2 regions of the Paenarthrobacter sp. FR1 genome follow, and region 1 is predicted to be linked to the other one. Evidence: riboswitches for the same ligand, from Rfam matches in the RefSeq annotation. Region 1 holds a riboswitch; the other holds the start of a gene.
The links. Region 1 has a riboswitch for cyclic di-AMP ahead of ACR30Z_RS04845 (C40 family peptidase). Riboswitches for the same ligand answer to the same signal wherever they lie in the genome.

Region 1 (4,637 bases):
GCCGCGCGTCCGGCCCCGCTGTTGAGCTGCGGCCAGCCCGCGCCACTATGGACATCCGGCCCCGCGACACTGAGCGTCAGGTCCGCCGCCGTAAGAGCCCGTTGCGCCAGGTAGCCGATTTTGCCGCAGCCAGTGGCGTCGGGCAGAAAGCCGGTGTAGCGCTTGCCGCCACCGGACTTGCCCTGACTGTCGGTCTGCCGGCCACCAGCCCGGTCATGGCCACCTCGGAGTCCGGCCAGACTGAGGCCGCCCTCGCCGTCACCGGCGGGAGCCAGCCCGAGGTTTCCGCAGCCGCATCCGCCAAAATCGACTTCAGCCGCGCCGCCGTTGCCACTGCCGCGGATCCCGACGGAAAGCTGAAGCAGCTCCTCAGCGCCCAGTCCGCCGGAAGCATCCAGCGCGCCTCGTCCGTTGGCACCATGGCCAGCCCCTTGGATACGCTCACCACGGCGTCACCCTTTGGTTACCGCATCAGCCCCCTCACGGGCGGTTCCGGTGACTTCCACCGCGGCCAGGACTTCGTAGCCCAGTGCGGCACAGCCGTCCATGCTGCGGCCACCGGCAAGGTCACTTTCGCAGGTTGGCACGAGTACGGCGGAGGCAACCGCGTGGTAGTGGACCACGGCAACGGCCTTGAGACCACGTACAACCACCTGTCGTCCTTCACTGTCAAGGTGGGCCAGACGGTCAACCGTGGCGACACCGTAGCCCTGAGCGGCACCACAGGCGCTTCCACCGGATGCCACCTCCACTTCGAGGTTCAGGTCAACGGCGAAGTTGTCGACCCCATGGGCTGGCTCTGAGCTAGTTGATGGTTGTCTCTCGCATTCGTGACACGCCCCGTGACCTGAATGTGACATTCGCGTTCAACTGTTGTACCGTACAAAGCGCATCGGCTTTTTAGGGGGCCGGTGCACTTGAGTGGATTGCCTAGCTCTGCCACCACTCGAGGTCCGTTCGCATAAATCGTCTGGCAGGGGCGGGGGAACCACTTCTGGTCTTCGAGAGAAGGCCTTGGGGTTAAGTCGCAAAAGCTTCCTTGAAGCGGCGCGGCCGGATGACTCCCATCCGAATCCGACAGCTCACCTCGCAGGCATTGGGAGAGGCTACCTTCGTGTCATCACGCACTACCCCTGCGCGCCACCGCGCCGAATCGGTTCGAACGAACCCTTTGAACAACCTTTCCAAGGCTGTTTCATCCAACGCCGGAACTGTTGGTCGCCAGGCCGCCGTATGGGCAGCAGCCTCGGGCCTCGTCCTTAGCGTCGGCCTGCCGGCACAGGCAGCGGACACCGACGTCACCAAGTCGGAAGCCTCCAGCACCCAGCAGCTGGTCGCCACGGCAGTCGTCACCGCAGAGCCCACCGCCACCGTTTCCTTTGAGAGCCCCGTTGTGGTCACCAAGGAAGCCCCCAAGGTAGTCCAGCGTGCTTCGCAGACCACCCAGCGCACGGCGGCAAACAGCACACAGGAAACCGCGGGTGCCGTCACCGCGAAGTCCTCCGAAGCCAAGGACGCTGCTTCCAGCGCCGCCGCTTCCGGTCTCGCCGCTATTGCCTACACCGGCATTGGCCACCCCTATGTTTGGGGCGGCACCACTCCCAACGGCTGGGATTGCTCAGGCTTCACCCAGTGGGTTTACGCGCAGGCCGGCATCAGCATCCCCCGCGTCAACGCCTGGACGGCCATGAAGCCCACCAGCACCCCTGCTCCCGGCGACCTCGTCATGCAGAACGGCGGAGCCCACGTGGGCATCTACGTCGGCAACGGCATGATGATCAGCGCCTTGAACCCGGGCCAGGGCACGCTGCTGCACTCAGCGGCTTCCACAGGTACGTCCTCCTTCTTCACCCTCCGCTAGAAATCATCCGGTTCGGGGTAAGCCAGCATGCCCCCAAGTGCTGGCCTGCCCACTACCCGCGTGTACCCCAACTGCCCGCGGATACGAAAAGAGAAAATCATGACCAGTGCAAACAAGGTTGCACGGCATCGCGCTGAGGCCCCCAAGACCAGCTCGCTTGCCGTTATCGCCAAGGCCGTCAGCGACAACGCCGGTGGCGTTGGCCGCCAGGCAGCAGTTATTGCCGCAGCATCAGGCCTGGTCCTGACCAGCGGTGTGGCAGCCAACGCTGCCGACACCAATGTCGATCGCGAATCCACGTCGACGTCCACCCTTGACGTCCAGTCAGTGGTCCAGGCCACCATCGCTGCGGATTCCACGGTCGCCATCTCCTACGAGCGCCCCGTGGTCACCACGGTGGAAGCTCCGGCTCCGGTCGAGAAGAAGGCGCCCGCCAAGGCGGAGACCAAGAAGGCTGCGGAAAGCACGGCTACAGCCGGTAACGCTACCCTCGCGGTCAACACCGCAGCCCCGGCCGCCAAGGCTCCTGCAGCCTCGAGCGGGCTCGGTGCGGCTATTGCCGCCGCTGCCTACGCACAGCTCGGCGTGACCCAGGACTGCACCATGCTGGTGACCAACTCCCTGGCAGCCGTCGGCATCAACTTCCACGACTGGCCGGCCGGTTACCTCTCCCTGGGCCGCACCGTCAGTGCAGCAGAAGCCCAGCCGGGCGACCTCGCCTACTACGCCAATGGCGGCTTGGCCGGACAGGCCCACATCGCTGTATACGTCGGTAACGGCATGGCAGTCCACGGTGGATGGAACGGATCCACTACGGCACTGTTCAGCGCCAACGTTGGCTCCGGACCGGTTTTCATCCGCGTCAACGGCTGATCCAAGCACCTCCAAGAACACCCCGCAGGCTGAGGCCGGCGGGGTGTTCTGCTTTTAAGAGCAGCCCGATCCAGCGACCAGCATTGATGCGTCGGGCGGCCCGTACCGTCCGCACCAACTCTCAGCCTGCGGGTCACCCGACACGCCGTCATCCTTGGTGTGTCCTCTTCGGTCGCCGGTCAAAGTGGGTGGTGGAGGCCCGCCTTCGCAGCCCGGCGATGCCGCACATCCCTTAACCACGCATGAATTTTTGCCGACACCGCACGCGAAACGACAGAAAAATTCGTTGATACGGCATATAAGTGCTTACCCTTATGGTGTCGATCCACAGCCCGTACAAGCAGAGGGCAGCCGGCCCTCGTGCCCCTGACGGGTGCGGCCGTGAAGAGGTACGTGCATGCGCACACTCGTTCTGAATGCTGGATATGAACCGCTGGCGGTAATAACATTCCGCCGGGCGCTGGTCCTTGTGCTGACTGGGAAAGCAAGCGTAGTGGCCGAAGGCGACGAGCCTGTCGTCGGGCCACAGGAGATTCTTGGACGCCCCTCCGTGATCCTCCTTAACCGCTACATCCGCCCCAGGTACAACAGGATTACCGCCGTGAGTCGCCGCGGGGTCCTTCGCCGCGACGGTCACCGCTGCGCCTATTGCGGGAAAACAGCCCACACCATAGACCACGTCCACCCCAAATCCAGGGGCGGCGCGGATTCCTGGGAAAACCTGGTTGCGGCGTGCTTGAAATGCAACAACGCCAAGAGCGACCATACGTTGGCTGAAATGGGATGGAAGCTCCGTTTCAAGCCAGGCGTGCCCCAGGGAACCATGTGGCAGATCAAAGAACTCGAGAAACCTGCGCCGGACTGGGACCCGTTCCTGTTGCCGGAATCCGCTGCCTGATCGATTTCTGCTGAACTCCGCCCGCCCGGGTACTCTGGGCGGATGGAATTCAACGCCGTGATTCTGGCGGGTGGCAAGGCCACCCGCCTCGGGGGCGTGCCCAAGCCGGCGCTGAAGTACGACGGCGCCACTCTCCTTACGCATGCGCTGCAGGCGGCCCGGGGTGCTTCTGCCGTGGTGGTCGTAGGACCGGAGGCGGAGGCGTTGCCGGGAGAGATCCTGCGGGCACGCGAGGAGCCCGTGTTCGCAGGCCCTGCAGCTGCAATCGCCGCCGGCCTGGCCGCGCTGAAGACGAGCGCTTCGAGCCAGGCATGGACGCTGGTGCTGGCATGCGACATGCCACACGCTTCCCGTGGTGTCGAGCTCCTTTGGGCTGCGCTGGCGTCACATCCCGGCGTTGAAGGGGCCATGGCGGTCTCCACTGATGGCCGGAAGCAGCCTCTCCTGGGGGCCTACAGGACCGCCGCCCTGGAACGGGAAGTGGCGGCAGCTTCCGAGGGAGACGGGTTAACGAACTCTTCAGTGTTCCGACTGCTTGCTAGGCTGAACCTGCTGGACGTTGACGTCCCCGCGGGGTCCACTGATGACGTGGATACGTGGGAGGACGCTGCGGCCTTGGGCATTGACTACGAGTTGGAGGCGGACGTGAAGAGCCAGGAAGAGACGCTCGAGGAATGGTGCCGCACACTGCTGCAGGCGTTTGAGCTTGAGGGCGTTGACGTGGACGTCAACGAGGTCCTCGCGGTTGCAGGAGTCGCCGCGCATTCAGTGGTGCGCCCCGCAGCACCCCTGACTACGTTCATCGCCGGGTACGCCGCCGGCATGGCCCGGGGCATCGGCCAGGCCAGCGACGACGCGTCCATGAAGGCTGCCTTGGAGTTGGCCCGTAAAGTTGCCAAGGAATACGCGGAGCCAGGGACTGACACCGAATGACAGGGGCCCCCACCGAGGGCCACCACGCGGCACACACTTGGCATGAGGCCCGGCAACGCGCGTTTGATGTTG
Region 2 (4,637 bases), on a different contig from region 1:
AAGAGTGCATCGCGATCCAAAGGAGCGGGCACCCAGGCCAATGAGCCGCTGTACTGCGGCACAGCACAGATCACTCGGAGCTTGGCTCCCATGCGCTGCGCCTGCTCGGCTGCTTCAAGCACTGCCACGCGGGCCTGCTCGGAGCCGTCAACGCCCACAGCAACCACGTTCTCCACGGTTCGTGGGCCGGCCTTGGCGTGCTCGGCCTTGATGTGTTTGTCCTCGGTGTTCTCACCAAGGCGGTCGGCGCAATACAGCGGGACAGTCACTGTGGGGCATTTGGCGTGGGCAGGCAGGGCGCTGCTCACCGAGCCCAGGAGACGTCCGACGAAGCCGCCGCGACCCCTGCTGCCGAACACCAGGAGCGAAGCGTCCGCCGAAAGGTCCAGCAAGACACCTGCGGCGTCACCGTTCTCCACGGAAGCATCGACGTCGATGGCATAGCCGGAAACCTTGTCCATGGCCTGCTTGACGATGGCGTCGGCACCTTCGCGGATCACCGAATCGTCCACCGTTGCGTAGCCGCCATCCAGTCCGGAAGCGGCGAAGATCGGTACCGAGTACGCAGTGACGATGTGCAAGGGAAGCTGCCGACGTTCAGCCTCCCGGGCGGCCCACACCAAGGCACACTGGCCGTGTTCGGATCCGTCCACTCCAACGACGATGCCACCTGGTGCGACAGCTTGGTCCTCGCCGTCGAGTGGCTCTTCACTGTGTCTGCCGTGCTGGTCCATGGGGGCCTGCCTCTCCACCTACTGCTTGATGTTCCGGCCATTCTGCCAGAGGTTCTCCGGGTCGGATTCCCTGACGGCCTGAATGTCAATGACCGGGGCAGGAGAAACCAGGAAATTTCTCCTTCCAATGCCCACTATTCTCGGTCGGCAATGACGAATCAAGGCGACTTTGGGCTATGTGTATAACGGTCCGGGCTCGGTTCCGGAGCACCCTTTTTGCGCTGCGGATGAACACGCAAAACACGCGGATGCGCGAGGCTATCCATGGCCGAAAAAGTTCGGTAGTGTTCGAGTCACCGAATGGCCGGCAAACGTGTTTCGCGACACACTCCGGCCATTTATTTGCGGCCGCTTGGGGAACTCGGACGCGATCCCACGCGCTGCCTCAGGGCACACACGTCAAGGAGGAACCAAGCAGTGTCACCCACGCCTGATTCCGCCACGGAACGCACCACCACCGTGGTCATCGGAGCCGGCCTGTCCGGCCTGGCAGTTGCCAGTGAGCTCAGCCGCTATGGCGTGGGCTCGATCGTTGTGGACGGCTTCGGCGCCATATCAGCCGCAGGCCCTTCAGTCCACACCGGAATGCTTCAACGATGCGACGTCGCCGATCCCGCAGCAATGAAAGAACGCACTGAGATCCTCCGTCACCTGCGGAACTATGCCGCAAGCCATCATCTGGACGTCCGCAACACCACCCGTGCCGTCCGCCTTGATTTCCTGGGCTCTGATCCCTCTCAGCAGCTGGGATTCGGAATGGCCGCGAGCATGACCACAGCCGGGCTCCGGACCGGCCTCCATGTGTCCGGCCCACTCGAATCCATGCCGCGCCAGTGGGCTGTCCACACAGCCAACGGCGTTCTCCTGGCCGACCACATCGTGGTGACCCGCTGTGCCCAGAGCCAGCTGCGCCGAATGCTGGCAGAACTGGGAATCTCCATCGGCCAGAACCTCGTAGCCGCCATGCGTGCCGTCGGAATGCACCTTGTGGGCGTTGGGGAACTCATCACGCCCACCCCCAAGGAAGTGCTTCGACAGGCCAAGGCCGTGGGCCAGGCGATCTCAGCCAAGGTGGCCCTGCCGGCAGGACCCGGCATCGCCACCGTTTAGGAAGTCCACGTCCCGGGAACCTCACGCCGCAAACCCCGGCACGCCACCCAACAAAGACGCGCCGAACCGCCGTCGTGCCCTAAGGCTGGAACTTTAACGCACAGAACTTAACGCCAAAGGCCGGTACCTACGAAGAAAAGAATCTTCGAAGGCACCGGCCTTTGTTGGTGCGTGAGGCTTATGCGCCTGCGCGTACGTAGGTCAGGGGACCCGTTGCGGTCAACCAGCTGATCGGGTGGATGCCCGTCTGGTTGCCGTTGATGCCACCACTGATGGCCTGGCCGTTGCCGATGAAGATTGCAACGTGGCCGGACTGGACGATCATGTCACCGGGCTGGGGGTCGCTGACAACCTTGCCGTAGTTCATGAACTGCATGGGGCCGAGGTCACCAACGGGGATGCCTGCGGAGCCGAGGGCCTTTTCCACCATGGCGGTGCAGTCCTGCATGATGCCGATCTGGGCGTAAGCCGAGGCAACCATGGCTGCGTTGACGCCACCGACGGCGGGAGCAGCTGCAGGAGCAGCGGCGGCCGGTGCGGCGGGAGCAGCAGCGGCAGCCTTGGCAGGGGCTGCTGCAGCGGCGGTGGTTACTGCTGCCTTCTTGGCAACGGGAGCCGGAGCAACCGGAGCCGGCTTTTCGATGACCGGTGCTGCAACCGAAGCAACAGCAGGGCGCTCGAAGTTGACGGTAGCCGTCGACAAGGCGGTAACAACCTGGGTGGGAGCCTCGGATGCGGTCTCGGCGACCGTGGCGGGGCTGGAATCCCGCTGTACCGGAGCCTCGGCTGCGTGGGCAGCAATGGAGCCGGTCAGAACGAGACCCGAAGCTGCTGCGATAACAGCTGCCTGGCGACCAGCGCCGGAAGCGTTGCTGGCAACAGCCTTGGAGATGGAGATGAACGGATTAGGACGTACGCTGTCCGCCTTACGACGGCCGCGAAGAATGCGTGAAGACATGAAAGAGCCTCTCCCGATGCCTGCGAGGTTAGCTGTCGGATTCGGATGGGAGTCACCCGGTCACTATCCCCCGCTGTTCAGCGGAAGCATCGTGACTTCACCCCAAGGCACGCTCGAAAGCGACCTAAAATGGGTTCCCCGTCTCTGCCGTAAGGTTTGTCTGCGAACGGATTCCGGACTGCGGCAGAGCTAGGCAATCAGGCCGGAAGTGCCCGCTACGTGGAACAGGCACAGGTACCACCGTACGCGAAGATCACCCGGAAGTCACATTTAAGTAACGAGAACTACCCTTTTGGCGTGTCGTGGTGACCGTTTCGAGATCTTCGCAGGTACGTAGAAAACCCCGTTATTCCGCGGGAGTTTGGCCGTCCGAGTCGTTTGAGGCCGCCAGTTTCTTCCGCGCGGTAACGGCCAGGTAAATAACGAGTCCGATAGCCACCACCGCCAGTCCTACGATGCTCCAGGGGAAGGGCTGCGATGCGTCCGCCGCCGGCTCGCTGGTACCCGTTCCCGGCGCCGCCGTTCCCGCCGAAGGTACCGAAGCTGAAGGAGCCGAAGCTGACGGTGAGGCAACCGCAGTGCCGCCTGTCGTCGTCGTGCTCCCTGCGGTGGCCGTGAAGGTAAACGTGCCCTCAATAGGGTGGGAATCGGAGCTGACCACGCGCCAAACCACTGTGTATTCGCCTGCCGGCGCGCCGTCGCGCAGCTTCTGAACTGCCTGGTTATCGATGATTTCGACGGGTCCATCCGCCCAGTTTTCGCCGCCCGCGGTGACAGTGACGCCCGAACCGATCGCCAACGGGCGGTTGTTGAAAGTAATGGAGACCGACGCCGGAACTTCCGCCACGTTGGCACCGTTCGCCGGCGCCGTGGACTCGGCGACATCATGCGCGGACGCTGGAGCCGCAGAAAACAGCAGGGCGGACGCGAAGGCAAGAGCAGCGACGACGGCGGCCAGAAGCGGGCGGATGGTGCGCATGGGGCGGTTTCTCCTAGTGTTGGCTTCCTTACAGACTAGGCGAATGGTCCGGTGCGCCCATATCCGACCGCATAGGATTTGAGAGCACACTCCCCTCGATCCCCGGAGTCCTTCATGCTTAAACAAGGTTCTGCAGTCGACCGCTACTTCAAGATCTCCGAGCGCGGCTCCACCTATTCGCGGGAAATCCGTGGCGGTTTCGCAACCTTCTTCGCCATGAGCTACATCGTGGTGTTGAACCCACTGATCCTCTCCGGAGCCGACTCGAGTGGAGCATCGCTCGGCTTCACCGCTGTCGCCGCCACCACTGCGTTCGTGGCGGGCATCCTGACCATCCTCATGGGCGCGTGGGCCAAGCACCCGTTCGCCGTGGCAACGGGCCTGGGCGTCAACGCGTTCGTGGCCGTCACCGTTGCCTCGCACCCGGGGCTGACGTGGCCAGACATGATGGGGCTCGTGGTCCTCTCCGGCGTCACGATGCTCATCCTGGTCCTCACGGGCTTCCGTACCGCCGTCTTCAAGGCAGTACCGGAGGCCCTCAAGACCGCGATCGTGGTGGGCATCGGCCTGTTCATCGCCCTGATCGGCCTGGTCAATGCCGGATTCGTCCGCCGCATCCCGGACGCCGCAGGCACCACAGTTCCGCTGGGACTTGGCGTGGACGGCAAGCTGATGGGCTGGCCCACCCTGGTGTTCGCGGTGGGCCTGATCCTGACCATCGCCTTGGTGGTCCGCAAGGTCCGTGGCGCCATCCTGATCGGCATCGTGGTCTCCACCGCCCTGGCTGCGATCCTCGAATTCACGCTCCACATCGGCCCCAGCTTTGATGGCAAGAACGTCAACCCCCGCGGCTGGT

Region 2: it holds a riboswitch for cyclic di-AMP, as region 1 does, so the genes downstream of both, ACR30Z_RS09695 (hypothetical protein) here and ACR30Z_RS04845 (C40 family peptidase) in region 1, are expected to answer to the same signal.

Annotation. Positions count from the first base shown of each region.
Region 1 is NZ_JBPFSF010000002.1:27,909-32,545, forward strand. It holds gene ACR30Z_RS04840 (M23 family metallopeptidase) at 1-803, shown strand, start outside; cyclic di-AMP (ydaO/yuaA leader) riboswitch at 949-1,110, shown strand; gene ACR30Z_RS04845 (C40 family peptidase) at 1,115-1,861, shown strand; gene ACR30Z_RS04850 (NlpC/P60 family protein) at 1,961-2,734, shown strand; gene ACR30Z_RS04855 (HNH endonuclease) at 3,132-3,632, shown strand; gene ACR30Z_RS04860 (NTP transferase domain-containing protein) at 3,675-4,565, shown strand; gene ACR30Z_RS04865 (molybdopterin molybdotransferase MoeA) at 4,562-4,637, shown strand, end outside.
Region 2 is NZ_JBPFSF010000004.1:167,972-172,608, forward strand. It holds gene ACR30Z_RS09685 (universal stress protein) at 1-734, opposite strand, end outside; gene ACR30Z_RS09690 (FAD-binding protein) at 1,152-1,844, shown strand; gene ACR30Z_RS09695 (hypothetical protein) at 2,023-2,802, opposite strand; cyclic di-AMP (ydaO/yuaA leader) riboswitch at 2,806-2,974, opposite strand; gene ACR30Z_RS09700 (copper resistance CopC family protein) at 3,149-3,781, opposite strand; gene ACR30Z_RS09705 (NCS2 family permease) at 3,896-4,637, shown strand, end outside.